DNA from 3 places in the Aeromonas allosaccharophila genome. Region 1 is predicted to be linked to each of the others. Evidence: riboswitches for the same ligand, from Rfam matches in the RefSeq annotation. Region 1 holds a riboswitch; each other region holds the start of a gene.

Region 1 (9,671 bases):
GCCATCCAGCGTCAGGGAGGCCGGACCGGTCACGGTCACATCGCTACCCGCGTTGGCAACCGGCGGCTTGTTGACTGGCGGGGTGATCCCCTCGCCATGGCCGAGCCCTTCGTGCATGGCGTTGAGGATGTCGCCGTTGTCGGCATCGATCTCCCAGGAGAAGAGACCACCCAGCTTGTGAGTCAGCACATACTGGCCTTTCGCCTTGACCGAGCGTTCATCGTCATAGGTGATCAGCTCACCGGTGGAGGGCTTGAACAGGGTGGCCGCTTCGGCGGTCTCGTCGTAGTTGTACTCCCAACCCGCGCCCATGTGGCCGTTGACGATGTGGCGATAGTCCAGCACACCATCTTCCCAGGTACCCTTGATCTTGCCGGTGGCGGTACCGGTGAAGGGATCGTTGCCCTGATAGCCGCTCACCCCTTTCCAGCCACGGCCATACATGGCGGCACCAATAACCAGCTTCTCGGAATCAACACCTTGAGCCAGCAGCAGATTAACCGCTTCATTGGTGTTGTAGCGCTTGTTGGCCGAGCCGTTGGTGGCCTGATAGAGGTTGGCCTGATGGCCCAGAGAGGTGTTGCTCCAGCCACCGTTGTAGTCGTAACTCATCACGAAGAGATGATCCATGTACTGCTGGGCAGCCTTGTAGTCCACATCCTCAATCTTGTCGTAACCGGCACCGATGGCAGAGGTGAGCTGATAGGTGCGACCGGTCTCTGCTTCCAGCTCGTCGAGCATGGCGCGCAGATCCTTCATGATCAGCACATAGGTTTCACCATCCTTGCTCTTGTCACCCAGATTGGGGTTGGCACCGTCGCCACCCGGATACTCGAAATCGATGTCTACACCGTCGAAGAACTTCCAGGTCTGCAGGAACTCTTTGACCGAGGCGACGAACACGTCGCGCTTGGCCTTGTCATGCATAAAGAAGAAGGGATCGGAGAGGGTCCAGCCACCAACGGAGGGGAGGATCTTCAGGTCAGGATAGGCCTGTTTGAGGGCCATCAGGTTGCCGAAGTTGCCCTTGTAAGGCTCATCCCAGGCGACCAGCGAACCCTGCCCTTTTTGCAGTGCCGCCCAGGGGTCGTGAATGGCGACCTGGAAATCCTTGCGACCGGCACAGGAGCGCTGCAGCGCCTGGAAGCTGCCGGAGATCTCCTTGAGGCTGTCGTTGAGGCCATCACCACCACAGATCGGAGTGAAGCCATAGAGGATATGGGTCAGGTTCTGGGCGGGCAGCTTGTCCACGCTGAAGTTGCGATCGTAGACGCCCCACTCCACATAGTAGGTACCGACCACCTTGCCGGACTTGTTGACATAGGGTTTGTTATTCTCCTGCAGGGCAGGCTTGAGCGGTGCGAGGTGGCTGCCATCGGTATCGGCGACCACGATCTCCTTGGCATCGGACAGGGTGCAGCCATCGCCGTTGCACAGCGCGACCTGCATCTGATAGCGGCCCCCCTTGTGCACCTTGAAGGTGGCGGTGCCCGCCGCCGACGAGGGACCGGACCAGACTTCCTTGCCATCCAGCAGCACCTTGGCACTCTGACCGATATCGCCGCTCCAGATGTTCCAGGTGACGGTCACATCGGCGCCATCCTTGACCTTGACCAGCTCGTTATAAGCGGTCGCAGACTGATTGACTTCGACGATGGCAAACTTGGTGGGGCCCCAACCGATGGCGGGTTTGCCCGGTGCGGCAGCATGAGCGGCAGATGAAGCGAGCAGAGTACCGACCATCATGGCCAGCAATGCGGGTTTTGGACTTAGCATATTGCTTTCCTTTACGTTATGGAAAAACGAAAGGGCAACGCAACACGACAGGTAACACAAAAATGGCCACCCCTTGGCAAAGGCAGCCTGCATAACTCTGTGGTGGCCCCGCTATCCTAGGTCGATATGTCCCTTAGACCGGAAGCTTTGCGTCCCGACTTTTCAATCGGTTTGCCCTTGTCACAACTTTATTCTTGGCGATAAATAATCGCGGATTAACTTTAGGGTAATTCGGATAGCTAAGCAAATCCGACCATTGCCAGCCAAGCTGTTGCCAAGCTCACATTTCACTCACTCTTTTAGAATTAACGCTTAATAAACAGACTCATGCATGAAAGGAATGTCATCATCCCCAACCGAAGGCGGCGCGCCATTTATTGATCCAAATCACATCAATACGATAAAAATCAATCAGTAAGCGTATTTCACATCAAAAGACCCATCTGCATCGCAATGTATGAATATATAATCGCCGTTTTGCATGACCATCAGGTGCCTTCATGCCCAGCGATCTCCCCTCACGCACCCGGCTATCCAGATACGACAAATTTGTTCGCCTGACGGTCTACACACTGCCACTGGCGGGGATAATCCTGCTGCTCGACAGCCTCAACGGCTGGCAAAAGGCACCGCTTGCCTGCACCTTGCTGCTCCAGAGCTACCTTATCTGCACCATCTGGCTCTATCGCCACTACCGCTACCATCTGCAGCGCCAGTGGCAGCATCTCAGTGAGGCGCTCCGGATCAACGAAATCACCGCCGAGCTGGCCCGCAACTCGGCGCAATACCAGACCGAAGAGGCCTTTCTGGAGGATCTGCTCAGACGGGCCGTGATGTTGATCCCGGGGGCCGAGATGGGCTGCCTGATCAAGCTGCTGCCGGGTACAGGGATGTTGAGATATGAAGCGGCCATCGGCATGGATCTGGTGAAGCTGCGGCGGATCAATCTGCCGCTCGAGCACACTTTTCAGTACAAGCTGACTCAGGGGCGCTGCAACAAAACGCTGCTGATCAACGACCTGTCGAAGATCAATGCCACCATGCCCCTGTCTGAACAGGACAAGGAGCTGCTGGTCAACTGCAGCGACCTGCCCATCCGGGCCACGCTGGCGACCCCGATCCATATCGATGGTCAGCTTTACGGCATGATCAATATGGACAGCAGCAAACGCCATGCCTTTACCCGCTACGACAGCCACCTGATGGCAATTCTGGCGCGGGATATTCGCCACGCCATCACCATCTATCAGCAGTCCCGCTGCATCTATCAGCTGGCCAATACCGACCAGCTGACCGGCCTCGCCAATCGCCAGCAATTCGAACTCGCTCTGCAGGCACAGCCGGAAGGCACCCTGCTGCTGATCGACATGGACAACCTCAAGCAACTCAATGACAGCTGCGGCCATCTGGCGGGTGATCAGGCCCTGCGCCTGATCGCGGACGGCATACGCCAGCACTTCGGTCAGGGAGTGATTGCCGCCCGTTTTGGCGGGGATGAATTTGTGCTGCTCACCACTCTGGCTCCGACCGAGCTGCAACAAGCGATGACTATGCTGGCGACCATGCTGGCCAGCGCCTCACCCACTATCTCGTGCAGCATGGGGATGGCCCCCTATCGCGGCGACTTTGCAGCCGCGTTTGCCAGGGCCGATGCAGCCATGTATCAACACAAGCGGCGCCGCAAGGAGCAGCAGGCGGCACAGATGCCAGCTATCGGGGAGAGCATCAATCACTAGCCCGCAAGGGCCAGCCTCCATCCGGTTGTTGCCGATGTCGCGCTAATCCATTAGCCCATCTTCCCAGGCCCCCTTCACCTTGCCAGTCGCCTTGCCAGTGAAGGAGTTGTTGCCGTCGCAGCCACTACCGCAGCAGCAGACTGTTCATCAGGGCCCGCAGTTTGAGCGGTTTGACCGGCTTGCTGATGTAGCCATACCCGCCTTCGCGGATCTGCGCCTGCAACTCGCTCTTGCGATCGGCGCTGATGATGATGCCTCCCAGCTCATCACCACACACCCGTTGCAGGGCAGCCAGCGCCGCCAGACCGGTCTTGCCATCGTCGAGGTGATAGTCAGAGAGCACCAGCCTTGGCACAAACCCCTCTGCCACCAGCGTCTCGGCTTCGGCCAGATCAACGGCGCAGCGCACCTCGCAGCCCCAACGGCCGAGCAGGGTGCTCATGGCGGTCAAAATGTCCCGCTCGTTATCGATGCAGAGCACGGTCACCCCCTCCAGCTGGCTGTCGCGCACTACCGGCGCCGCCAGCTGATGGGCCGTGACCGGCCGGGTCGCCAGATTGAGGGTCACCGCAAAGACCGACTCCTTGCCCGGCCAGCTCTGCAGGGTGAGCTGATGACCGAGCACCTGCGAGATGCCGCGGGCGATGGCGAGCCCCAGACCAAGCCCCTGCTCCTTGGCGGTGCGGGAGTGATCGAGACGGGAGAACTCGTCGAAGATCGCCTCCTGCTTGTCCTGCGGGATGCCGGGGCCGTTATCCCACACCTCGATACGGATCTTCTCCCCCATCCGGCGACAACCGAGAAGCACCCGGCCGCCCGGGTTGTAGCGAAACGCATTGGTGAGGAAGTTCTGCAGCACCCGGCGCAGCAACCGCACATCGCTGTGCACCGCATGCTTGCTCTCCACCACCGAGAAGTGGATCCCCCCCGCCTGCGCCAGCACGCCAAACTCCGCCTTGAGGTTGTCGAACAAATCGCGCAGGGCAAAATCGAGCTTCTTGGCCTTGAACTTGCCCGCTTCGAGTCGCGAGATATCGAGCAGATCGGTGATGAGATCCTCGGTCGCCCCCAACGCATCGTCGATATGGCGGGCGATACGAGCCTGCTCGCCAGCCGCGGGCAGCATCTCCAGCAAGGAGGAGGTAAACAGCTTGGCGGCATTGAGCGGCTGGGTCAGATCGTGGCTGACCGCCGCCAGAAAACGGCTCTTGGAGTGGTTGGCCCGCTCCACCTGCTGGTTCACCAGCAGCAGCTGGCGGTTAAGTTCGGAGAGCTCGTGGGTGCGCTCGGCCACTCGCGCCTCCAGATGTTCGTTCGCTTCGCGCAGCACCCGCTCGGCATCGCGAAACGGCGTAATGTCGGTAAAGGTCATGACGAAGCCGCCAGCGGGCATGGGGTTGCCCTGCATCTCGATCACCCGCCCGTCGGGGCGCTCCCGCGCGGAGATATGGGCGCTGCCGCGCTTCATAAAGGCGACCCTCCGCGCTACATGGTCCTCGATATCACCGGGGCCACAGAGCCCTTGCTGGGCGTTGTAGCGGATGATCTCCTCGATGGAACGCCCAGCCTGAATAAGCCCCGGCGGATAGTGGAACAACTCGATGTAACGGCGGTTCCAGGCCACCAGCCGAAGCTCCCTGTCCACCACCGAGATCCCCTGCCCGATATGCTCGATCGCTCCCTGCAGCAGGCCGCGGTTGAAGCGAAACACGTCGGAGGCCTCATCGACAATGGTGGCGATCTCCTCGAGCTGCATGTTGCGCCCCTGCAGGGCAGAGGCGAGCACCAACCGCGCCGACGAGGTGCCAAATACCCCTGCCAGCAGCCGCTCGGTGTGGGCGATCAATTCGGCCGAGGCCTGCATTTGCGGAGCAAGCGTGCCACCCCGCTCACCGGCGAAGCGGCCAAAGGCGCGCTTGACCCGGCTTGAGCCGACAAAGCGGGCCGCCAGCATCTCCAGCTCCTTGACCGAAACCCGCGCCTGATAAAGGGCGGCGGTATCGCGGCTCGGCTTGCCGACAAAGTTGGCCGCCTGCAGCCGCTCGCTCACTGCAGGGCGAGACAACAAGGAACCGGCCACATAGCCGAGCAGGTTGAAGAGCAGGCTCAGGAAGATGCACCAGGCCCCGAGACTCAGCTCGCGAAATGCGGGCCAGTCCGGTGGCGCCAGCAGCTCGGCCAGCGGTGAACCGGCCAGCAAGCCACTCTCCACCAGCAGGGTCACGAACCAGAGGCTCACCCCGAGACTCAACCCAAGATAGACCCCCTTGCGATTGCCGTGGCGCCAGTAGAGGCCGAGCAGCAGGGCCGGCGCAAACTGCGCCACCGCGCCAAAGGAGAGATAGCCGATACGGGAGAGGCTGGTGAGATCGCCGAGCCACAGGTAGAGCCCCCAGGCCGCCAGCAAGATCAGCAGGATGGCGCCACGGCGCACCTGCAACAGCAGCCGCACCAGCCGCTCGTCGCGCCCCTGCCGCCAGAAGCGGCGCAGCAGCACCGGCAGCACCAGATCGTTGCTCACCATGATCGCCAACGCGATGGTGCAGACGATCACCATGCCGGTGGCCGCCGAGGTGCCGCCGAGAAACGCCAGCATCGCCATGCCATCAAACCCGAGGGCCATCGGCAGACTGATCACATAGGTGTCGGAGGCCATGTCGGCCCCCACCCACTGCTTGCCCGCCAGCGCCAACGGCCAGATAAAGAGCCCCATCACGAACAGGTAGAGCGGGAAGATCCAGCGCGCCCAGTGCAGATCCTGCCCCTGATTGTTCTCCACCACAGTCACATGAAACTGGCGCGGCAGGCAGATGACGGCGCACATCGCCAGCACCGTATAGATGGCAAGCTCCAGCAGATTGCCGGGGCTCACCGCCATCACCTGTGCAAAGAAGTCGCGGGTCACCTGCTCGTGGGCAACGCCGGGTTTGCTCAAGATCAGCCAGAGGGCGAAGCCCCCCACCGCGATAAAGGCCAGCAATTTGACCACCGACTCGAAGGCGATGGCCACCACCATCCCCCTGTGGTGCTCGGTGGCATCGAGATGGCGAGTACCGAACAGGATACTGAACAGCGCCAGCAGCAGAGTGACCCCAAGCGCCAGCTCGCTGGTGTTGCTGGTCGGGCTGATGCCGCCGCTGTTGACCATCAGCAGATCCAGCCCGGTGACGATGGCTTTGAGCTGCAACACCAGATAGGGGAGGATCCCCATGATGGCGATAAGAGAGATCACCATGGCGAGCCGCTGGGATTTGCCGTAACGGGCGGCGATAAAGTCGGCAATGGAGGTGATGTGCTCGCGCTTGGCTACCAGAATAAGGCGGGCCAGCAGCCGCCAGCCAAACAGGAAGACCAGCATGGGGCCAAGGTAGATGGGTACCGGCGACCAGGGGGATTCACTCGCCTGCCCGACTGTGCCGAAGAAGGTCCAGGAGGTGCAGTAGACCGCCAGCGACAGACTGTAGAGCAGCGGTTGCCCCTTGAGACGGTGCCGTTTGTGCTTGTCTGCCACGAAGGCGATCAGAAACAGCAGCCCCAGATAGGTGAGCGACAATCCGATCAGCAGCCATCCCTGGTGCATCGATAACTCCTTGTCCATGTTGAGTTTTTGTATACAACCTCGCCAGTCTAGAGAGGCGGCAGCCAAAAGTCATCCCCTGCGGACAGATTGAAATTATCGTTTTTCAATAAGTTTTGCCTTGACTGAATATCGTAAAACGATAAACATTCGCCCATCTGCATATTGATAAACAATAAACTTCAAGCCATTTCGCCAGCGGGATGGCACCCACCATGAGGTTCATGATGAGAACGACCAAACTCGAACGCCTGAGCGTTCTGATCGAGTGGCTGCTACTGTTTGCCCTGCTCGCCACCCCCACCATTACCCTGATGGAGACCTGGTCCCACCTGTTTGGCGGCAATGACCTGCTGCAAGAGGAGCTCAACCAGATCATCCACAGCAGCGGCTCGCACATTCTCAACGGCGTACCGCTGGCCCATAGTGAAACACCGTCCCTCGACCGCTTGCCAGAGCCCCCGCTTACCATGGCCGATTATCCGCTGCGCACCGCCAACCGGCTGCTCGGCACCCTGGTGCAGTTGCTGCCGGATCTGGTCTTCATGCTGATGCTATGGCAACTGCGCCAGCTGTTTCGCGGCTACCGCCACGGCCTGCTGTTCACCTTCGAGCAGATCCGCCGCTACCGGCAGATCGGAGTGCTGCTCTGCGTCTCCTTCCTGGTCGAGCTGATCCAGACCCCCTTACTGGATACCGTCCTCACCATGAGCGGCCCCGAAATACATGGTTCCGTCTCCATCAGCTCGTCCGATTTCCGGCTGCTGCTGGCGGGACTTATCGTACTGGCGCTGGCACTGGTGATGCGCGAGGCCAAGCTGCTGGCCGACGAACAGCAACTGACGGTGTGAGGATCCTATGCCTATCATCATCCGCCTCGACGCCCTGCTGGCCGACCGCAAGATGACCGCTCGCGAACTGGCGCAGCGCATCGACATCACCGAAGCCAACCTCTCGATCCTCAAAAATGGCCACGCCAAGGCGGTGCGCTTCTCCACCCTGGAGGCCATCTGCCGTGAACTCAAATGCCAGCCCGGCGATCTGCTGGGCTACGAGCAGGAGCGCTAACCCCCTTATGAGTCGTCATATCACCCTGTTTGCCCTGTGGCTGCTGCCACTGTGGGCCTGCGCCGCCGATGGCGCGAACGGCCCCCGCTACCTTATCGAGCAGGGCGCCAGCGCCAATGTGCTGCAAGTACGCCTCACCATGCAGGGCGAGCCCCCCTTTACCCTGCTCCCCGCCCGCCAGTTGCCGGGCAGTGCCGCGCCGGTTTCCCCCGCGCTGGTCTGCCTTGCAGACAACCAGCCGGTTGCCCTCAACCAGCCCTTCTCCTGCAAAGAGGTTGGCTGGCAGATCACCCTCACACCGGCTCCGGCACTGGGAGCGGATGCCTCGGCCCAACAGTCGCTGCTGTTTGCCCCCAACCGGTGGCTATTGACCGAATGGGGTAACTTTGTGCGCCAGCTCGGGAGCCGCCAAGGGGAGGTCTGTCTGCCGGATGGCAGCTGCCAATCACTGCCGGATGTCAACCAGCCACCGCTGATCCTGCCATTTGGTCTGCAAACTGTGCCCGTCACCAAGCCGGATCCGCGGCTGGTGCTGAGCCATGACGAGACCGCCAATCAGCTCGATCTGCCAGCCCTGCAGCAGCAACTGAATGAGATCATCGACTATCTGGCCTTCCAGCTCGATGTGGCTCCGCCCACTCACCCGTGGCAACTGGTATGGCTGGGGCGGGATGTGGCGACCCGCTCCCTCGGCGGCGCAGCCGGGGATCAGGTGTTTGTCGCCAACTACCCCACCATGCATGGCAAACCGACGCCACAGGCCCCCTTGCGCCTGCTGCGCACCTCGGCCCACGAGGCGGTACACATCCTCAGCGCTCGCCGTGCTGCTCCACAGCCCACCTGGGTCAACGAGAGCCTCGCCGAGTACCTCGCCATCAAGGCACTGCGCCGCTTTCGGCTGCATCAGGTCACGGCGATCAACGAGTTGGCCGAACGGGGCAACCAGCTGCCCCATAGCGAGAGCGGCCTCTATCAGGCGGCCCGCGAGGTAATAGCTGGCGATCGCTCCTACTACCCGCTCTTTTACGTCAAGGGGAGCGCCTTCTGGGAAGCGCTGGAGCGGGAGCTGCAACACAATGACGCCACCCTGGCCAGACTGCTACCCCAACTGAGCTGGCTGCCGGATGGCCGCTTTGATGCCGCCGCCAATGAGCGGCTTGCAGGCACCATCGGCTCGGATACCTGGCGACGTCTCAGCCGCCGCTATCTTGGCGAGCAGCAGTAAAGCCGCAAACCACAGCAACGAAAAAGGGAACGCCGTGGCTCTCCCTTTTTCCAGATGATGATTCAGACAGAGCGGTATCAGGCCGGAGCACTCTCCTGTGCAGAGGGCGCAAAGGGGCGCAGCCGCAGGAAGAACACCGGCAACACCACCAGCACCATCAGGAAGAAGATGCCACCGCCGATAGGCTCGAACAGTACGCCACAAATCGCCATCAGGGCCGCCACTGTCATGCCGAGGCCAAGGGCCGCATAGAGCGCCTGGGTCGGGATCAACTGCTCGGCAGGCAGCT
Region 2 (9,671 bases), 990 kb from region 1:
GCTCTATGTGCCTGAAATTATCACCGATCTCTGCCGCGAGCAGGTGCTGGTGATGGAACGCATCTACGGTATTCCGGTCTCCGACATCCCTGCGTTGGAAGCCAACGGCACCAACATGAAGCTGCTGGCCGAGCGCGGGGTGGAGGTTTTCTTCACCCAGGTGTTCCGCGACAGCTTCTTCCACGCCGACATGCACCCGGGCAACATCTTCGTCTCCTATGAGCACCCGGAAAACCCGCTCTGGATCGGCATCGACTGCGGCATCGTCGGCACCCTCAATCGGGAAGACAAGCGCTATCTGGCGGAGAACTTCCTCGCCTTCTTCAACCGCGACTATCGCCGGGTGGCAGAGCTGCACGTGGAGTCGGGCTGGGTGCCGGCAGACACCAAGGTGGACGAGTTCGAGTTCGCCATCCGCACCGTGCTGGAGCCCATCTTCGAGAAGCCGCTTTCCGAGATTTCGTTCGGTCACGTGCTGCTCAATCTGTTCAACACTGCCCGCCGCTTCCATATGACGGTGCAGCCACAGCTGGTGCTGCTGCAAAAGACCCTGCTCTATGTGGAAGGGTTGGGGCGTCAGCTCTACCCGCAGCTCGATTTGTGGCAGACCGCCAAGCCCTATCTGGAAAACTGGATGCACGAGCAGGTCGGGCCGAAAGCGGTGTGGAACGCCATCAAGGAGAAGGCGCCATTCTGGGCTGAGAAATTGCCGGAGCTGCCGGAGCTGGTCTATGAGACCCTGCGCCAGACCCGTCATCAGCAGCGTCATTTCGACCAGATGTTTGCCGAGTTCCGCCGTCACAGCCGTCGGCAGGGGCAGGCCCGCTACCTCTTAGGGGTTGGAGCCAGCCTGCTATTGGCGGGTGTATTCTTGCTGACCCAAAAACAACACATTGAGTGGGGACAAGCCAGTCTCGCCGGAGCAGCTCTCTGCTGGCTGGTCGGCTGGTTGCGAGCCCGTTCCCATTAATCAACAACCGCGCCGTCAGGCGCCTGTTCTGGAGAGAAAGTCATGGGTGGTATCAGTATTTGGCAATTGTTGATCATCGCAGTCATCGTGGTGCTGCTGTTCGGTACCAAGAAACTGCGCGGCATTGGCGGTGATCTGGGCGCGGCGGTCAAAGGGTTCAAGAAAGCCCTCTCCGACGAGCCGGCCGATGCCAAGGCCGAGCAGAAAGATGCCGAGTTTCCCCCGAAACAGCTGAACGAAGCGGCCACTCAGAGCAGTGAGTCCGCCAAGCAGAAAGACAAAGACCAGGCCTAAGCCATGTTCGATATCGGTTTTTGGGAGCTGGTCGTTATCGGTGTGGTCGCACTGGTGGTACTGGGGCCCGAGCGGCTGCCGGTTGCCATTCGCACGGCTACTCACTGGATCCGCCTCATTCGTTCGACCGCGAACTCGGTCAAGTCCGAGCTGGAGCAGGAGCTCAAGTTGCAAGAGCTGCACAACGACCTGAAGAAGGCCGAACAGTTGCAGATGAGCAACCTGAGCCCCGAGCTGCAGGAGTCCATCGAACAGCTCAAGGCGGCGGCCCAGTCGGTCAATCGCCCCTATCAGGTGGAGAACGAGATCCGTCCGCCGCGCCCCGAGCCGGTAGCCCAGGCTGAGCCTGCCACGCCGGTGGAGCCTGCAGTGCAGCTGAGCCACGACGTGCCGCCGGTCAACAGCCAGCGGGAGAGCGAGCCGGTGCCGGTCAGCGACTCCGCAGTAAAAGGGGAGGTGAAGCCATGAGTCAGGCCGAACAACCTCTGATCAGCCATCTGGTTGAGCTGAGAACCCGTTTGCTGCGCTCCATTTCCGCCATTCTGGTGGTGTTTCTTGGGCTGATCTACTTCTCCAACAACATCTACGACTTCGTGGCCCAGCCGCTGCTCAGCCAGCTGCCGGAAGGGACCAGCATGATCGCGACGGATGTGGCGACCCCCTTCCTGACGCCGATCAAGCTGACTCTGGTGGTCTCCTTCTTCGTGGCGATCCCCTATCTGCTCTATCAGGCCTGGGCCTTTATCGCCCCCGGTCTGTATCAGCATGAGCGGCGGCTGATCATGCCGCTGGTCGCCTCCAGTGCCGTGCTGTTCTATGCGGGCATGGCGTTCGCCTACTACGTGGTGTTCCCGCTGGTGTTCGGTTTCTTCACCAGTACCGCCCCCGCCGGGGTGACGGTGGCGACCGACATCGCCAGCTATCTGGACTTCGTGCTGACCCTGTTCTTCGCGTTCGGGGTTGCGTTCGAAATTCCGGTAGCCACCATACTGCTGTGCTGGACCGGCGTGACCACCCCCAAGAGCCTGAAGGATAAGCGTCCCTACGTCATCGTCGGGGTGTTTGTGGTCGGTATGCTGCTGACGCCGCCTGATGTCTTCTCCCAGACCCTGCTCGCCATCCCGATGTGGGCGCTGTGGGAGATAGGTCTGTTCTTCGCCCGCTTCTATGTGAAGAAAGAGGATGAAGAGCAACAGGAACAACCGGATGTGGAGAGCTGAGGCTCTGTTCGTCACCTGTTTGCCGGACGGCGAGAGGATGACGAAGTCCTCAGGAATAGCAGAACGAGGGGAGCTGAGGCTCCCTTCCTCTTTTCATGCTCCCGTTCGAGGCGTATGGTGTTGGCCCATCGAGTAGATGGTTTTCAAATACCTGATATGTCTTCCTTTTGTTCGGAACGCCTCATCCCATGATCGATATCGGTTTAAACCTGACCAGCAGCCAGTTCGCCGGTGAACAGCCTGAACTGGTGGCCCGCGCCCGCGCCGCCGGGGTCGAGGCCCTGATCCTCACCGGTACCGATCTGGCTGGCAGCCGCGAGAGCGCCGAGTTGGCCGCCTGTTGGCCGGGCTACTGCTTCTCCACCGCCGGGATACACCCTCACGACGCCAAGAGTGTCGATGAGGCGACCCTGCCCGCCTTGCGCGAGCTGGCGGCGCTGCCGCAGGTGGTGGCCATCGGCGAGTGCGGTCTCGACTACAACCGCGACTTCTCCCCCCGTCCGGTGCAGGATGCAGTGTTCGACGCCCAGCTGGCACTGGCCGCCGAGCTCGGGATGCCGGTGTTCCTCCATTGCCGTGACGCCCATGCCCGTTTCATCGAGATCCTCCGTCCCTGGCTGCCGAAGCTGCCGGGGGCTGTGTTGCACTGCTTCACCGGCTCCGATGAGGAGCTGGACGAGTGTCTGGCGCTGGGTCTGCATATCGGGGTGACCGGCTGGCTCTGCGACGAACGCCGTGGTCAGCTGCTGCGCGAACAGGTGGCCCGTATACCGGCCGGTCGGCTGATGATCGAGACCGACGCCCCCTATCTGGTGCCGCGGGATCTGAAACCCCGCCCGAAACGCAACGAACCCGCTTTTTTGCCGCACATCGCCCAGGTGGTGGCGGCCTGTCGTGGTGAAGCGCCCGAGGCCTTGCTGGCCCACACCCGGGCCACCTCCGCCGCGTTCTTCCAACTTCCTCTCCAGGAGTGATTCATGGCTACAACTCTTCCGGGCGCCTTTCCGGGCCGCCGCCTGCGCCGTCTGCGCAAACATGATTTCAGCCGTCGTCTGGTGCGCGAGAACGTACTGACCGTCAACGATCTCATCTATCCGGTGTTCGTGCTGGAGGGGGAGAACCGTCGGGAAGCCGTTCCCTCCATGCCGGGGGTGGAGCGCCTCTCCATCGATCTGCTGCTGGAAGAGGCTGCCGAGCTGGTAGAGCTGGGCGTGCCCGCCATCGCCCTGTTCCCGGTCACCCCGCTGGAAAGCAAGAGCCTGATGGCGGAAGAGGCCTACAACCCGAACGGACTGGCCCAGCGCACCGTGCGTGCCCTCAAGGCCCGCTTCCCGGAGCTGGGGGTGATCACCGACGTGGCGCTCGATCCGTTCACCACTCACGGTCAGGACGGCATCATCGATGACGAAGGTTATGTGCTGAACGACATCACCACCGAGATCCTGATCAAGCAGGTGCTCTCCCACGCCGAGGCCGGGGTCGATATCGTCGCGCCGTCCGACATGATGGATGGCCGCATCGGCGCGATCCGCGCGGCGCTGGAAGAGAACGGCTTCATCAACACCCAGATCATGGCCTACTCCGCCAAGTACGCCTCCTGCTACTACGGCCCGTTCCGCGATGCGGTCGGCTCTGCCGGCAACCTCGGCAAGAGCAACAAGGCCACCTATCAGATGGATCCGGCCAACAGCAACGAAGCCCTGCACGAAGTGGCGCTGGATATTCAGGAAGGGGCCGACAGCGTGATGGTCAAGCCAGGCATGCCCTATCTGGACGTGATCCGTCAGGTGAAGGATCAGTTCGGTGTGCCGACCTTTGCCTATCAGGTGAGTGGCGAGTACGCCATGCACATGGCGGCGATCCAGAACGGCTGGCTGAAAGAGAAGGAGTGCATCATGGAGTCCCTGCTCTGCTTCAAGCGGGCCGGGGCCGATGGCATCCTCACCTACTTCGCCAAGCGCGTGGCGCAGTGGCTGAAAGAAGATGCCCGTTAAGCGGATGTGTCCGAGCGTGTAACGGATAGAAAAGAGGGGAGCCGATGGCTCCCCTCTTTCGTTATGAATGTAGCCCGGACATAACTCCGAGCTGTGCCAATCGCGGTTGATGCGAGTGGCTGAGGGAGCCAACGGCCCCCTCTTGCTTATGACCTGCTGATTACAGCTTGGTCCAGGCATCGCTCCAGGCAGAGCCGGTACCCGGTGCATAGTGGCTGGTAGAACCACCACACCAGCCGCTGTAGGGCCAGGGTTTGCACTCGAAGTTGCCACCGGCGTTGCTGACTCGATCACCCGCTTGGTAGGTGGTATTGGGGGCGTAGGCCGGGTAGTCGCCATCATTGCCGCCGTTGCCGCTCTCTTCGGCCAGGGTGACCGGGAAGCGCTGTACCACCGGCTTCTGGCCGTCAGCCAGACCGGTGATCACCACGTCGTAGCTGCCATCGGTGACGTTGTTGCCCTGCAGTACCAAGGTGCTGGTGCCGTTCACCTTGCTGCTGGTGGTGCCGTGGCTGCGGCCGTTCTGCTCCAGGGTTGCGGTGATCTGTACCGGGTTGGCGGTGGTCACGTTGAAACGGATGCTGACCTGACCGTTGACGATGGTGTAGTCGGAGCCCATGGCGCTGACGGTGAAGTCGCTGCTGTTGATCACCGGCGGCTTGTTGCCACCATCGCAATCGCTGTCGCCCTGAACTTTCCAGACGCCCCAGTCACCGGTGGTTCCCGGCTCTTCATTCTGGGTCCACCAGCCTGCCAGCCAGTTCTTGCCGTTGTGGCTGACGATGTCGCCGCCCACGTAGACCTTCTTGGCATCCCAGCTGTTTTCACAGATGGCGCCCTGCTCCTTGACGGTCACGTTGCGCTGCTGGGTCACCAGCTGACCTGCGCTGTCGCTCACCTGATAGGTGAGGGTGTAGCGGCCAACCTTGTTGCTGTCGACGCTGCCGCTGACCTTGATCTGGGCGGTCAGATCGCCATCTTCTTCGTCATGGGCGCTGACGCCGGTCATCGGATCGAAAGCGGTGCCCAGCTCCAGCGTGGTATCGGTGACGCCGCTGAATACCGGCTTCATGCTGTAGACCTCGACGCTGCGCACCTGTTCGGTGACGTTGTTGTCGCGATCGCTCACCTTGTAGGTGAGGGGGTAGAGACCGATGCGCTGGCTGTCTACCGAGCCTTCCACCTGGATCTGGCCAGTCAGGTCGCCATCTTCTTTGTCGTTGGCGGTGACACCGGCCATCGGATCAAAGGCGGTGCCCTGCTTGATGCGGGTATCGCTCACGCCACTGAACACCGGCTTACCGTTGTCGATCGGCGGGGTGATTTCCTGATCGTGAATGAAGGGGCCGTAGCTCTTGATGAAGGATTCGTTGTAGGACTGACCGGCGGCATTGCGGCCCATGTCCCAGTTGATGGACCAGGTCATCACGCCGCGCAGGGGCTGACCCTGATTCTTCAACTTGTTGAAGGCATCGAACAGATCCTGCGGATTCTTGACGTAACCGGTGGCAGCGGCATCGATGTTGGTCGGGATGCCGAACACCAGCTTGTCATGGGGGATCTTGTAGTAGCCGCGGGTGCCGTTGATCAGCGAGTCGGCGATGTAGTAGATGAACTCTTCTTTCAGGGCATCGTTGTTCTGGGCAATCCAGCCGATACCGTCGATCCAGATGCCATCGCCACCCTGGTTGTAGAACTGCGGGTTGATCCAGTCGTAGTAGCCTTCCAGCGCCCGCAGATAGGGGGTGTAGAGGCCGTTGGCGGTCAGGTAGGGGAACTCCGGCGCCATGGTGATGAGGAAGTTTTTCCCTTGGGCGCGGTAGTGATCCTTGACCAGACGCAGGGCGGCCGGGATCACGGTCTGGTTGTTGGCGGCGGTGACGGCAGCCTGCTCCAGATCGATATCCAGACCATCGAAGCCATAGGTCTCCACCAGACGGATGATCTCGTCGGCGAAGGCCTGCTCCTGACCGGTACGCAGTTCGATGTGCGCATCGGCACCACCCAGCGCCAGCAGCACGGCACGGCCCTGGCGGTTCAGCTCGGCGATTTGCTCGATGAACTGGCTTTCGCTCATGCCGGTGGCGGTATCCAGCTTGAAGGTCGGGATCGGATTGCTGCCATAGACCTTCATGAAGGAGACATCGACCACGTTGTATTGCGGGTTGACCTGATCGAGTTTGACGCAGGGGGCGGTGCCGCCCTGATAACCGGCGCCGCCGCACCAGTTGTGCCAGTAGCCGACCACTACGCCGGATTGCGGGTTGACCATGCTCTGGCCAGCGGTTGCTGCGTGCAGCATGGGGCTGGTGGCGCCGATCAGGCAGCCCAGCAGGGAGAGTTTGAACTTGTTCATCATTGCTCCGTACATTGCAAAAGGAGGCCCATCAGGGGATGGGCTTCGGGGGCAGCTCCGCTGTCATAGGAAAATCCCTTAGACCGGTGGCTTTGCGTGGTGGTCTTTCGAACCACCTTGCCTTTTTCACCCGACCTCTGTCTGGTACAGAGAATCAAGCAGCCCCCAAATTAGCCGCATATGGTAGGAGGGGGAAGATAAATTAATCAATGTGCTCTTCTGTATGTCACATTTTGGAAAAATTTAATAATTCAATGTGTTCCATACGATGTTTGCTTAAATAACGCGATGCGCGACAAGGGGCCAACGCTGATGGCCACAGGCTTGGTGAGGACTTTGGCCATCACAATCGGCGCGAGCGAACTCCTGATTTGTCGCGCGGGAAATATGGGTCACAGGCCCGGCGGCTTGTGTCATGAGTTGACGCGCAGGGGGCAGGCGGAGCGCCGGTTGTGAGACGAATGGCAAAAAGGGGGCGGGAGTGTGATTCCAGCTTGATTATTGCATGGGTTGCCCACATGTTAGAAAGCCATACAGAGCTGCTAAAGCGGTCTGTTCAAGACCAAACAAGAGGTAACCGGGATGAATAACCCTTTGCTGACAATGGATTCGCTGCCCCCTTTCAGCCAGATCAAGCCGGAGCAGGTACAGCCTGCCGTGATTCAGGCGATTGCTGATTGCAAGCAGAAGATCAGCGATGTGCTGGCCCAGCGTGAACCCCATACCTGGGATAGCCTGATTGCCCCGCTGGAAGAGGTAAATGACCGTCTGTCACGGATCTGGTCACCGGTCAGCCACCTCAACTCCGTACTCAACAGCGAAGCACTGCGCGAGGCCCATGACGCCTGCCTGCCGCTGCTCTCCGAATTCCAGACCTATGTCGGTCAGCATGAAGGGCTCTATCAGGCCTATCTGGCCCTCTCCCAGAGCGATGATTTCCCGCTGCTGAGCGGCGCCCAGCGCAAGGAGATCCAGAATACCCTGCGTGACTTCCGCCTCTCCGGTATCGGTCTGCCTGCCGAGGCGCAGCAGCGTTACGGCGAAATTCAGGCCCGCCTCTCCGAGCTGGCCTCCCGCTTCAGCAACAACGTGCTAGATGCAACCCAGGGCTGGCACAAGCTGGTGGCCGATGAAGCCGAACTGGCCGGTCTGCCCGACAGCGTGCGTGCCGCTGCTCGTCAGATGGCCGAGCTCAAGGGCAAAGAGGGGTGGCTGTTCACTCTGGATATTCCCTCTTACCTGCCGGTGATGATGTACTCGGACAACCGCGAGCTGCGTGCCGAGATGTATGAGGCCTTCACCACCCGCGCCTCCGATCAGGGCCCCAATGCGGGCAAGTGGGACAACTCCGCCATCATGAGCGAGCTGCTCACCCTGCGCCGCGAACTGGCCCAGCTGCTGGGCTTTGCCAACTATGCCGAGCTCTCCCTGGCCACCAAGATGGCGGACAAGACCGAACAGGTGGTGAGCTTCCTCACCGATCTGGCGGCCAAATCCCTGCCGCAAGGCAAAGCCGAGCTGGAGGAGATCCGCGCCTTCGCCGCCGAGCAGCACGGCCAGAGCGAGCTGGCCGCCTGGGATCTCGCCTACTACGCCGAGAAGCTCAAGCAGCACAAGTTCTCCATCTCCGACGAGCAGCTGCGCCCCTATTTCCCCGCCAGCAAGGTGGTGAAGGGGTTGTTCGAGGTGGTGAAGCGGGTGTTTGGCATGAAGGTGCGCGAGCGCCTCGGCATCGACACCTGGCACCCTGACGTGCGCTTCTACGACATCTTCGATGCCGATGACGAGCTGCGCGGCAGCTTCTACCTCGACCTCTACGCCCGCGAGCACAAGCAGGGCGGTGCCTGGATGGATGTCTGCCTGGGTCGTCGCTATCGTCAGGATGGCTCGCTGCAAAAGCCGGTGGCCTACCTGACCTGCAACTTCAACGGCCCGGTGGATGGCAAGCCTGCACTGTTCACCCACAACGAAGTGGTCACCCTGTTCCACGAGTTCGGCCACGGCATTCACCACATGCTGACCCGCATCGACGTGGCCGGTGTCGCCGGTATCAACGGCGTGGCCTGGGATGCGGTGGAGCTGCCGAGCCAGTTCCTCGAGAACTGGTGCTGGGAGTCCGAGGCGCTGGCCTTTATCTCCGGTCATTACGAGACCGGTGAGCCGTTGCCTGCCGATCTGCTGGAGAAGATGCTGACGGCTCGCAACTTCCAGGCGGCGATGCAGATGCTGCGTCAGCTGGAGTTCGCCCTGTTCGACTTCCGTCTCCATCAGGAGTTTGACCCGGCCAATCCGGCACAGCTTCCGGCGCTGCTGGATGAGGTGCGCAGTCAGGTAGCCGTGATGACGCCACCGGCGTTCAACCGCTTCCAGCACAGCTTCTCCCACATCTTCGCGGGCGGTTATGCGGCGGGCTACTACAGCTACAAGTGGGCCGAGGTGCTCTCTGCCGATGCCTTCTCCCGCTTCGAGGAGGAGGGGATCTTCAACCCGGCGACCGGCCAATCTTTCCTGAAGAATATTCTGGAGAAGGGGGGCTCGAAGGAGCCGATGGAGCTGTTCCGTGCTTTCCGTGGTCGCGAGCCCAAGGTGGATGCCCTGCTCAGACACAGCGGGATTGCCGCCTGAGGCTGAGGGCCCCGGACCGCACTGAGCTTCAAGTAGATACTTTTTTGCGGCATAGTGGGATCAAACCGTGATTTTTACGACAAAAAGGGACCTTTTGATCCCTTTTTTCAAGGCTTTTTAATATCTTGCTGATTGCATATTTGCACTGCCCACGGCTCTTCAGTAGAGTCGTGTTCTAACCTTCAAGGAGAGAAAGCCACTTGCCATGAGGC
Region 3 (9,671 bases), 520 kb from region 1:
TTCCAGCAGTTACGTATTATCCGGGAGGCAGCGCGGCGGGATTACAACCTGACCGAGGTGGCCAATGCCCTTTTTACCTCGCAATCCGGGGTGAGTCGCCATATCCGCGAGCTGGAAGAGGAGCTCGGTATCGAGCTCTTTATCCGCTACGGTAAGCGGCTGCTCGGTATGACCGAGCCTGGCAAGGAGCTGCTGGTGATTGCCGAGCGCATTCTCAATGACGCCAACAACATCCGCAAACTGGCCAGCACCTTTGCCAACCGCGACTCGGGCCGTTTGCTGGTGGCGACCACCCATACCCAGGCGCGCTATGCCTTGCCGCGGGTGGTGAAGGCGTTTCGCGAGCAGTTCCCGCTGGTACAGCTGGAGCTGCGTCAGGGCAGCCCGGAGGAGATAGTGCGGCTGGTGCAGACCGGCGAGGTGGATATCGGCATCAGCAGCGAGCAGCTCGACAAGAGCGAAGGGGTGGTGGCATTCCCCTACTACCGCTGGCACCACAATATCGTGGTGCCCGAGCAACATCCGCTGGCAGGCGAGCGGGATCTGACGCTGGCGGCGCTGGCCAACTGGCCCATCGTCACCTATCAAGCCGGGTTGACCGGGCGGGTGCGGGTGGATGAAGCCTTTGCTGCGGCTGGCATCGAGCCGCAGATCCTGCTGACGGCGCAGGACTCCGATGTCATCAAGACCTATGTCGAGCTGGAGATGGGTGTCGGCATACTGGCCGACATGGCGTTCGACGCGCAGCGTGATCAGGGGCTGGTACAGCTCGACGGCAGCCATCTGTTTGCCCCCCACACCGCCTGGATTGGCCTCAAGCAGGGGCAGTTCCAGCACAACTTTGCCTGGCAGTTTATCCAGCTTTGCAACCCCGAGCTGGCGCTGGCGGACATTCAGGCCCGCGCCATGGGCAGCGAGCCCGCCCTCGACTTCCAGATTTGAATGGAAAGAGAAGACAAGAAGGGGAGCCAATGGCTCCCCTTTCTTTATTGCTGGCAGATGAGATTGCTAGCGAAAACAGACGGTTTCATATGAATTTTTTCACTTAGGTTTGCCAGTTAATTTTGTTTGTTATCCGGTACTTGGGTTGCAGGATGGAATAAGTAACTGACCAAAGTCGACCCATTCAGGATAAAGCATGCCGTATAGCTACCTATCACATCTGCGTTGCAGCAAGAGTGGCGAGATCCATGATGCCGACCAGCCCTGGCAACTGAGCCGAGCAGGTGCGCCACTGTTGGCCAGCTACGATCTCGATGCGCTGAAGAGATCCTGGCACCCGGCGGCATTGCTGGGTCGCCCTGCCAGCCTGTGGCGCTATCACGAGTTGTTGCCGGTACGGGATCCCGCCCACGTCGTGACACTGGGGGAGGGGTTCACCCCGCTGCTGCCACTCCCCACGCTCGGCAAGCAGATCGGTATTCCGGATCTCTGGATGAAAGACGAGAGCGTCATTCCCACCGGTTCCTTCAAGGCCCGTGGTGCTGCGGTGGGCATCTCCCGCGCGCGGGAACTCGGTGTCACTCACTTCGCCATGCCGACCAACGGCAACGCAGGCGCCGCATGGGCGCTCTATGGTGCCCGCGCCGGGCTGCGCAGCACCATAGTGATGCCGCAGGCGGCCCCCGCCATCACCCGGCTGGAGACCTCCCTCGCCGGTTCCCGCCTCTATCTGGTGGATGGCCTGATCAGCGATGCCGGTCGCCAGGTGGCGCAGGCGGTAGCGGAGCAATCCCTGTTTGACGCCTCAACCCTGAAGGAGCCTTACCGGATTGAGGGCAAGAAGACCATGGGGCTGGAGATTGCCGAACAGCTGGGCTGGACGTTACCGGATGTGATCCTCTATCCCACCGGCGGCGGGGTCGGCCTTATCGGTATCTACAAGGCGCTGCGCGAGCTGCAGGAGCTGGGCTGGGTCAAGGGGGCGTTGCCCAGACTGGTCGCGGTACAGGCGAGTGGCTGTGCGCCCATCGTGCAGGCGTGGCAACAGAGAGCCACCGAATCGAGCTTCTGGCCCGACTCCCAAACGCTGGCGTTCGGCATCAATGTACCCAAGGCGCTGGGGGATTTTCTGGTGCTGGATGCCCTCTATCGCACCGAGGGTTGCGCCATCGCGGTGGATGACAAGGCCATCCAGAGCGAGATCCGTCAGCTTGCCTCTCGCGAAGGGAGCTTTGTCTGCCCGGAAGGGGCCGCTGCGTTTGCTGCCGCGCGTCAACTGCGCGAGGCTGGCTGGATCCGTGGGGGAGAGCAGGTAGTGGTGCTCAATACCGGTGCCGGTATCAAGTACCCGGATGCGATCACTGTGCTGCCCCAGCGTCTGCAGCGTGACGGGAGGATCCCGGCATGAATCTGGACTTGCCTTTCATCCTTACGACGCTGCCCGCCTTCGGCAAGGCGGTCTGGGTCACCTTGCAGCTGGGAACCCTGGTGATCCTCACCTCGCTGGCGGTCGCCCTGCTCAATGTGGTGCTGTTGAGCCTGCACAAGCGGCTGCTCAGCGCGCTGATCCGTGGGTATGTGGAGCTGGCCCGCAACACGCCGCTACTGATCCAGCTGTTCTTTCTCTATTTCGGGCTGCCTGCGCTCGGCTTGTCGCTCTCCGGGTTTGCCACCGCAGTGATCGCCATGACCTTCCTCGGCGGGGGTTATCTGACCGAGGCGCTGCGTGCAGGCATTCAGGCGGTGCCCGCCAGTCAGCTGGAGGCTGGCCGAGCCATCGGCCTCTCTCGCTGGCAACTGCTGCGCCACGTGCAACTGCCTCAGGCCTGGCTCGCCACTCTGCCCGCGCTGTTTGCCAACTTCATCTTCCTGCTCAAGGAGACGACGGTGGCTTCGGCAGTGGCGGTGCCAGAGCTGCTCTACACCACCAAGAATTACATCGCTCTCTACTACAAGACCTACGAGATGCTGGCGGTACTGACCTTGATGTGCGTGCTGATTTTTCTGCCGCTCTCCCTCGCTCTGCGAGTCGTTGAAAGGAGGCTGCAACATGGTCAGTTCGGTCACTGAGCAGCTAATGCAGGCGAGGATCCCGATGTGGGCACTTATCTTCCTGCTGCCGCAGTCACTCGCCACCGAGACGCAGGAAAGGAGGGATCAATATGGCCAGTTCGCTCTCTGAGCAGCTGACGCAGGCGCTGCCACTGTTGGCGGTGGGCGCAGGCCAGACTCTCGCCATCTCGCTGCTGGCTATCCTGTTTGCCACCCTCGGCGGCGTCGCTTACGGCGTGCTGGCGCAGCAGGGCGGTCGGTTGGTGCGGGGGCTGCTGCGCCTCTATCTCGAGCTGTTTCGGGTGGTGCCGGTGCTGGTGTGGCTCTATCTCTTTTTCTTCGGGTTGCCGATCTTTTTCGGCTTCGATATTCCGGCCTTCTGGTGCGCCGTGCTGGTGCTCGCCCTGTGGGGGGCCAGCGAGGTGGGGGAGGTGGTGCGCGGTGGCCTTAACTCCCTCGCCCGTGGTCAGCAGGAGGCCGGGCTGGCGCTCGGGCTCTCGACCTGGCAGCTCTATCGCCATGTGTTGCTGCCGCAAGCGTTGCAGCGGCTGACGCCGCCGACCATCAACATCTACACCCGCATCATCAAGACCAGTTCGCTGGCGGTGCTGATCGGGGTGGTGGAGGTTATCAAGGTGGGCCAGCAGATCATCGAGCGCACCTATGGCTCGCTGCTTATTTACGGTCTGCTGTTTCTGTTCTTTTTTCTGGTCTGCTATCCGCTCTCGCTCGCCTCGCGCCGGCTGGAGCAACAATGGGGTAATGCGGTATGACACCTCTGCTTGAACTCGCTTCTGTCAGTAAACAGTTCGGCCCGAATCTGGTGCTGGATCGGATTAGCCTCAGCGTGCGCGCCGGGGAGGTGATCGTCATCCTGGGGCCAAGCGGCTGCGGCAAGAGCACATTGCTGCGCACTCTCAACGGGCTCGAGCCCATTCAGGGGGGCGAGATCCGCTTCGATGGTGTGTTGCTGGATGGTGCCACCGACTGGCAACGAGTGCGCCAGCGGATCGGCATGGTGTTCCAGAGCTATCACCTCTTCCCCAACCTGACGGTGCTGGAAAATGTGCTGCTCGGCCCCCAGCAGGTGCAAAAGCGGGAGCGGGCAGAGGCGCTGCTGCAAGCCGAGCAGCTGCTGACCCGCATCGGCCTGTGGGAGCGGCGCCATGACTATCCGCGCCAGCTCTCCGGCGGCCAGCAGCAGCGCATCGCCATCGTGCGGGCGCTGTGCATGAACCCGCAGGTGATGCTGTTTGACGAGGTGACCGCCGCCCTCGACCCCGAGATGGTGCAGGAGGTGCTGGAGGTGATCCGCGATCTCGCCGGCAGCGGCATGACCCTGCTCATCGTCACCCACGAGCTGGCCTTCGCCCGGGCGGTGGCGGATCGCATCGTCTTCATGGATGGCGGCCACATTCTGGAGCAGGCCGCACCCCACCAATTTTTCGACAATCCCGGGAGCCTGCGTGCGCGCCAGTTCCTCGCCAAGTTTTCTTATACAAATGTCATCAAACGAAAGGAGTCAGCATGAAAAAAATAACCTCGGTTCTGTTTAGTGCCTTGTTGGGGCTGGGTCTCGCCAGCGGCGCTGCCCATGCGGCGGACGGTTCCCTCGACAAGATCAAGGCGCGGGACAAGCTCATCGTCGGCGTCTTCACCGACAAACCACCGTTTGGCTATGTGGACGAGAAGGGGAACTATGTCGGTTTTGACACGGATCTGGGTCGCCGCTTCGCCAAGGACCTGCTGGGGGACGAGAACAAGATCGAGTTCGTGGCGGTGGAGCCCGCTAGTCGCATCCCCTTCCTGCAGAGCGACAAGGTGGATCTGATCCTCGCCAATATGACGGTGACCCCGGAGCGGCGCGAGGTGGTGGATTTCACCAACCCGAACCTGCGAGTGGCGGTACAGGTGCTGGTGCCGGAAGGGAGTCCGGCCAAGAAGCTCGACGATCTGGCCAGCAAGACCCTGATCGTGACCACCGGCACCACGGCCGACATCTGGCTGACCCGCAACCACCCGGAGTGGAAGGTGCTCAAGTTCGAGAAGAATACCGAATCCTTGCAGGCGCTGGCCCAGGGTCGTGGCGATGCCTATGCCCAGGACAACCTGGTACTGTTCAGCTGGGCCAAGGAGAATCCGGGCTACCGGGTGCTGCCCGAAAAACTGGGCTCGGAAGATCCCATCGCCCCGGCGGTGAAGAAGGGCAATATCGAGCTGCGTGACTGGGTCAACGACCGTCTCGCCAAGCTGGGGGAAGAGAAGTACCTGCTGAAACTCTATGACCAGTATGTGCGTGACAAGCTCAGCCCTGATACCGATCCGAATGATGTGATAGTCGAAGGAGGAAAATGGCAGGGTTAATGGACAAACCCTGTTTCGAAGAGTGTGTTGAGTGTGTGAAGTAAGTGAAGAGTGAGGTCTTGGTTCCGTTGGTATGCAAACCGCAAGGTTTGATTTTTCCGGGCGTCCCCTGCTAGAGAGGACGCCCTTTTTTATGTGCCCAAGCGTGGATTAGTGCACTTCATCCCACGCCATCTGCCAGTGGGAGCCGATGCCCGGCTCGTACTGGGTCGCGGTGGTGGTCCACTGCTGGCAGTAGCCGCTGTAGGGGAAGGGCTTGCACTGATAGATCTTGCCATTTTTCGGCTGCTGCACCTTGGTGCCGGCGGCATAGGATTTGAGCGAGTTCGGGAAGACAAAGTCGTATTCGCCGCCGCTCCGCTCCTTGAACATCAGATCCAGGGTCTGCTGGAGGGTCTCGCCGCCCGCTTTCGGGGTGGCTTTGATCACCAGCTGGTGGTGACCTGCCGTGAGCCCTTCCAGCGCCATGGTAAAGGTGTGGCTGCTGTCTTTGATATCTGCACGGCTTTCACCCTTGGCGACGCCGCCGTGATCATAGAGGGTGTTGGAAACGGCCAGATCGCCCTGTGCGGTGACGGCAAAGTCGAGGGTTGCCTTGCCGTTATCCAGCACATAGTCGCTGGCCAGACCGCTGACGCTGATGCTGTCCACTACAGGCGGTTGCAGCTGTTGCAGGTCAATCTCGACCCGCTCCAGTTTGCTGTCATGCTTCAGATAGACGGGGTTCATGCCGTAGACAGGATTGAACTGGCCATCGGCCCCTTGCTGACCGGCGCGGATCTGGCTCTGCTCGGCGTTGATCTTGCTGGCGAGGGCGTGGGCCCAGCTGTTCTTCTGGCCCTGCTCGGCAGTGGCGATGGTCAACACGGTTTGCAACTCGGGGCGCTCGCCGTTGGCATCGAATACCCGGGTCATCGCCTTGTCACCCACCGCGAGGTCGATGGAGGGGTAGATAGTGCCTGCCTGGTTCCACTCCAGCGGCGGCTGGCTGCCATCTTTGAACTTGGCATCGATGATGTTGTAGAAGCTGTTGCTGGTGTCGCCCACTTCCCACACGCCGAGGATCAGTTGATAACCGCTGCGCTCCGGCAGGGTACAGTTGTGGGTCACCTGCTTGGGCGGTTGCACCATGTTGCCGTCGATGACGCAGAAGGGGGTCAGATCGAACGAGGCGCGGGTGAGCGGCTGGTTGGGGTTCCAATCCTGCTTGGTGAGGTAGTAGCGCCAGTTGCGGGTGACGTGGTTGGCGGTGAAGGTCCAGCTGATGGCGAAGGGGCCGGGCTGTACTTCGCGCTTGGTCCAGCGATCGCTGGTCTGGATGTTCAGCTCGCTCCAGCGCGGGCTGCCCGCCGAGGCGATTTGACCATCTTGCGGGCCGCTCTGCGGGAAGCCGGAGGGACCTTCCACGCTTTGCGGTTCCCACTGCACGCCGCCACACTGGCTGTTGCCGCCGGTGTTGCACAGGTAGTTGCGGCTCTCGGGCTGCTTGATGTAGCCATGCGCCAGGGCGCTGCCGCTGGCCAGCAGGGCCAGCACCGCGGCGATGTGATTGAGTTGGATTTTTGCTGCCATACATTCCTCTGTTCGACAGATGTGGGCAGTCAGTTGGCCGGGGAGTTCCCCGATGCACACTGGCGTGTGGCAACCCCGCTATCCTGGACAACACGTCTGTAGACCGGAGGCTTTGCGTCCCGACCTTTCGGTCGGTTTGCCAAATGACTGGATGGGTATTGATGGGCCAAATGTTCGGCCATCAGCATTGTGCACCTCATTGATTAATTATTTGAAGTTAAATGTTTAAATACGCCGTCAAACTGAGTGCTGCCAATCCTAACCAGTTGTTTTTAAATCGTTCTCTTGTGGGTGAACTGTGCCGATCCCCGTTGAATATGCCGATAAGATGCATGCTGATTGCGTGTTGCTGGCGCAAAAAAAACCTGCCAGTCGGGCTGGCAGGTCGGGTGACAAGGCGACACGGGTTGACGCCGTCAGTGACGGGCGCGCTGCTCGCCTGAGGCGTGAGGTACGGGCGCCATCATCGGGGCTGCGGTTGACGCCTTGCCCAGTTTGAATACCGCAAGCCGCTCATCCAGGCTGCGGGAGAGACCGGCCAGCAGCTCGCTCTCCTGCGCCAGTTGCGAGGCGGATTGTGACATCTCCAGCGCCGAGTCATTGATGCCGCTGACGTTGCGGTTCATATCCTCGGCGACCATGCTCTGCTGTTCGGCGGCGGTGGCAATCTGGGTCGCCATGTCGCTCACATGCTGGATGCGGTTGACGATCAGGGTGAGATCCTGCCCCGCCTGCTGCGACTGGTTGACGCTGCTCTCCGCCAGTTTGCGGCTGGTATCCATGGCGTTGGCAGCGGTGACGGCCCGTTGCTGCAGTTGGGCGATGGTGCTCTGGATCTCTTCGGTAGACTGGCGAGTGCGGCTGGCCAGCTGGCGCACCTCGTCGGCCACCACGGCAAAACCGCGGCCCTGCTCACCGGCCCGGGCTGCCTCGATGGCGGCGTTGAGGGCCAGCAGGTTGGTCTGCTCGGAGATGGCGCTGATGACGGCGGTGACCTCGCTGATCTGCATCACCCCCTCCTTGAGCTGATTGACCTGCACGGTGGCCTGTTCCACCTCGGTGGCCAGCGCCTTGATGCCGTGCACGCTGGCGTGCACGTCACGGTTACCGAGTCCGGCTTCACCGGTGGCCTCTTGAGTATCCCGCGCGGTATTTTCGGCGTGACCGGCCACATCGGAGATGGTAGCGCTCATCTCGTTCATGGCGGTGGCGAGCTGGGCCAGCTGATCCCGCTGGCTGGTCACCGCCTGATTGGTCTGCTCGGCAGAGGCGGCGATGCGCAGGGCAGCATCGGCCACGTTGCGAGCCCCCAGACTGGCCTCCAGCAGGGCATGACGGATGGCATCGAGACTCTGGTTGGTGCAGCGGGCGACCACCCCCAGCTCATCCTTGCCCTGTACCGGAATGCTCACCATCAGGTCGCCTTTGGCGACCCGCTGCATGGCGTCGTTGATCTGGCCGAGAGGGGCGACGATAGAGTGGGTGATGCGCCAGCCCAGCAGCCCCATCAGCAGGATGGCGATGGCGGTGGCGGTGCCCATCTTCATGTATTGAGCCCAGATGGTCTGCTGAATATCTTGCAGCAACATGCCGGAGCCGAGGATCCAGCCCCAGGGCTGATAACCGGAGACCATGGAGAGCTTGTCAGCGGTTTCGCCCGACGGGCCGGTCCAGACATATTGCAGGGTGCCCTGTTTGCCCCCCTTGGCGATATCCACCATCTGGAACCAGAACTGCCCAGCGGTGGCCGCGCCACCTTCTCCCATTTTCTGGCCGACCAGTTCCGGGCGGATAGGATGCACCAGCATCTTGCGGCTCTCGTCGATGACAAACAGGTAGTTGTTGCCATCAAAGCGCATGTGGGTCAGCAGCTTGCGCGCCTCCTGCTGGGCCTGCTCCGCTGGCAGGGTGCTGGCCAGAAACTGGATCTGGCTCATGGCCTGGCCCAGCACCGCATTGAGCCGCGCCTCTCGCTCGCTCATCAGATTGAGTTTGAGCGCGTTGGCCGAGATGAACAGCAGCGAGACAAAACCGACAAACGCCAACGTGAGCAGCAAGATCAATTTGCGGCTCACGGTGATATCACCGAGCTTGAACATGATTAAACCCTCGTTATCCCGTTTTATGGTGGCTCTGTACCGCTGCAGCCAGTTTGTCAAAGTTAACAACTCATTTACTTTCAGCCGTTTGCCGACCTTTTCTAATGAGTGTTTGAACAACAGTATAGCCAGCAGACAGCGCGCCCCACTTTTTGGTAGCGTGTTCAGGCGCATCCCTGCGCAATTTTTGCCGAAGAGTGTGAATGATTTGGCATTTCATCAAAAAAGGAGTGGGCCCCGCTCTGGGTGATCCCGTCACAAGAGGGAATTTATGAGTTCCATTGCCAGGAATTACTTCAACCAGCTCAACGCCGACTACCTGCAGGTACACAGGCGCAAGGAGGATCTGTTCTGGTCCACCTATATGGGCACCAGCGACGATCAGGTTGGTTTCACTGCGGCCGAGCAGACCTACAAGGCGTTCTGTGCCAATCCGGCCCGCCTGCCCGCATTGCGGGATATGCTGGCCCAGGCCGAACAGGATGATCTCAAGCGCGGCCTGCAAGGCTGGATCGCCTTCTTCGAATGCAATGTCATCGAGGATCCGGCCGCCGCCGCCCTGATGGACGAGCTGGTGGCCGCCGAGGCGGAGCTGTTCGCCCGCCGCAAGGGGCTGAAACTGACCCTGTTGGATGAGCAGGG

The links. Region 1 has a riboswitch for cyclic di-GMP ahead of I6G90_RS20810 (glycosyl hydrolase family 18 protein). Riboswitches for the same ligand answer to the same signal wherever they lie in the genome.
Region 2: it holds a riboswitch for cyclic di-GMP, as region 1 does, so the genes downstream of both, I6G90_RS21430 (immunoglobulin-like domain-containing protein) here and I6G90_RS20810 (glycosyl hydrolase family 18 protein) in region 1, are expected to answer to the same signal.
Region 3: it holds a riboswitch for cyclic di-GMP, as region 1 does, so the genes downstream of both, gbpA (N-acetylglucosamine-binding protein GbpA) here and I6G90_RS20810 (glycosyl hydrolase family 18 protein) in region 1, are expected to answer to the same signal.

The regions. Positions count from the first base shown of each region.
Region 1 is NZ_CP065745.1:4,519,713-4,529,383, reverse strand. It holds gene I6G90_RS20810 (glycosyl hydrolase family 18 protein) at 1-1,776, opposite strand, end outside; cyclic di-GMP riboswitch class I at 1,875-1,962, opposite strand; gene I6G90_RS20805 (GGDEF domain-containing protein) at 2,277-3,512, shown strand; gene I6G90_RS20800 (hybrid sensor histidine kinase/response regulator) at 3,637-7,092, opposite strand; gene I6G90_RS20795 (DUF2975 domain-containing protein) at 7,317-7,940, shown strand; gene I6G90_RS20790 (helix-turn-helix domain-containing protein) at 7,948-8,157, shown strand; gene I6G90_RS20785 (hypothetical protein) at 8,165-9,382, shown strand; gene I6G90_RS20780 (3-phenylpropionate MFS transporter) at 9,460-9,671, opposite strand, start outside.
Region 2 is NZ_CP065745.1:3,525,057-3,534,727, forward strand. It holds gene ubiB (ubiquinone biosynthesis regulatory protein kinase UbiB) at 1-970, shown strand, start outside; gene tatA (Sec-independent protein translocase subunit TatA) at 1,013-1,264, shown strand; gene tatB (Sec-independent protein translocase protein TatB) at 1,268-1,732, shown strand; gene tatC (twin-arginine translocase subunit TatC) at 1,729-2,484, shown strand; gene I6G90_RS16125 (TatD family hydrolase) at 2,673-3,458, shown strand; gene hemB (porphobilinogen synthase) at 3,462-4,478, shown strand; gene I6G90_RS21430 (immunoglobulin-like domain-containing protein) at 4,639-6,834, opposite strand; cyclic di-GMP riboswitch class I at 6,882-6,966, opposite strand; gene prlC (oligopeptidase A) at 7,417-9,459, shown strand; gene I6G90_RS16145 (putative bifunctional diguanylate cyclase/phosphodiesterase) at 9,665-9,671, shown strand, end outside.
Region 3 is NZ_CP065745.1:4,004,006-4,013,676, forward strand. It holds gene cbl (HTH-type transcriptional regulator Cbl) at 1-942, shown strand, start outside; gene I6G90_RS18400 (threonine synthase) at 1,139-2,350, shown strand; gene I6G90_RS18405 (amino acid ABC transporter permease) at 2,347-3,012, shown strand; gene I6G90_RS18410 (amino acid ABC transporter permease) at 3,105-3,767, shown strand; gene I6G90_RS18415 (amino acid ABC transporter ATP-binding protein) at 3,764-4,525, shown strand; gene I6G90_RS18420 (transporter substrate-binding domain-containing protein) at 4,522-5,358, shown strand; gene gbpA (N-acetylglucosamine-binding protein GbpA) at 5,509-6,930, opposite strand; cyclic di-GMP riboswitch class I at 6,996-7,081, opposite strand; gene I6G90_RS18430 (methyl-accepting chemotaxis protein) at 7,347-9,029, opposite strand; gene I6G90_RS18435 (M3 family metallopeptidase) at 9,301-9,671, shown strand, end outside.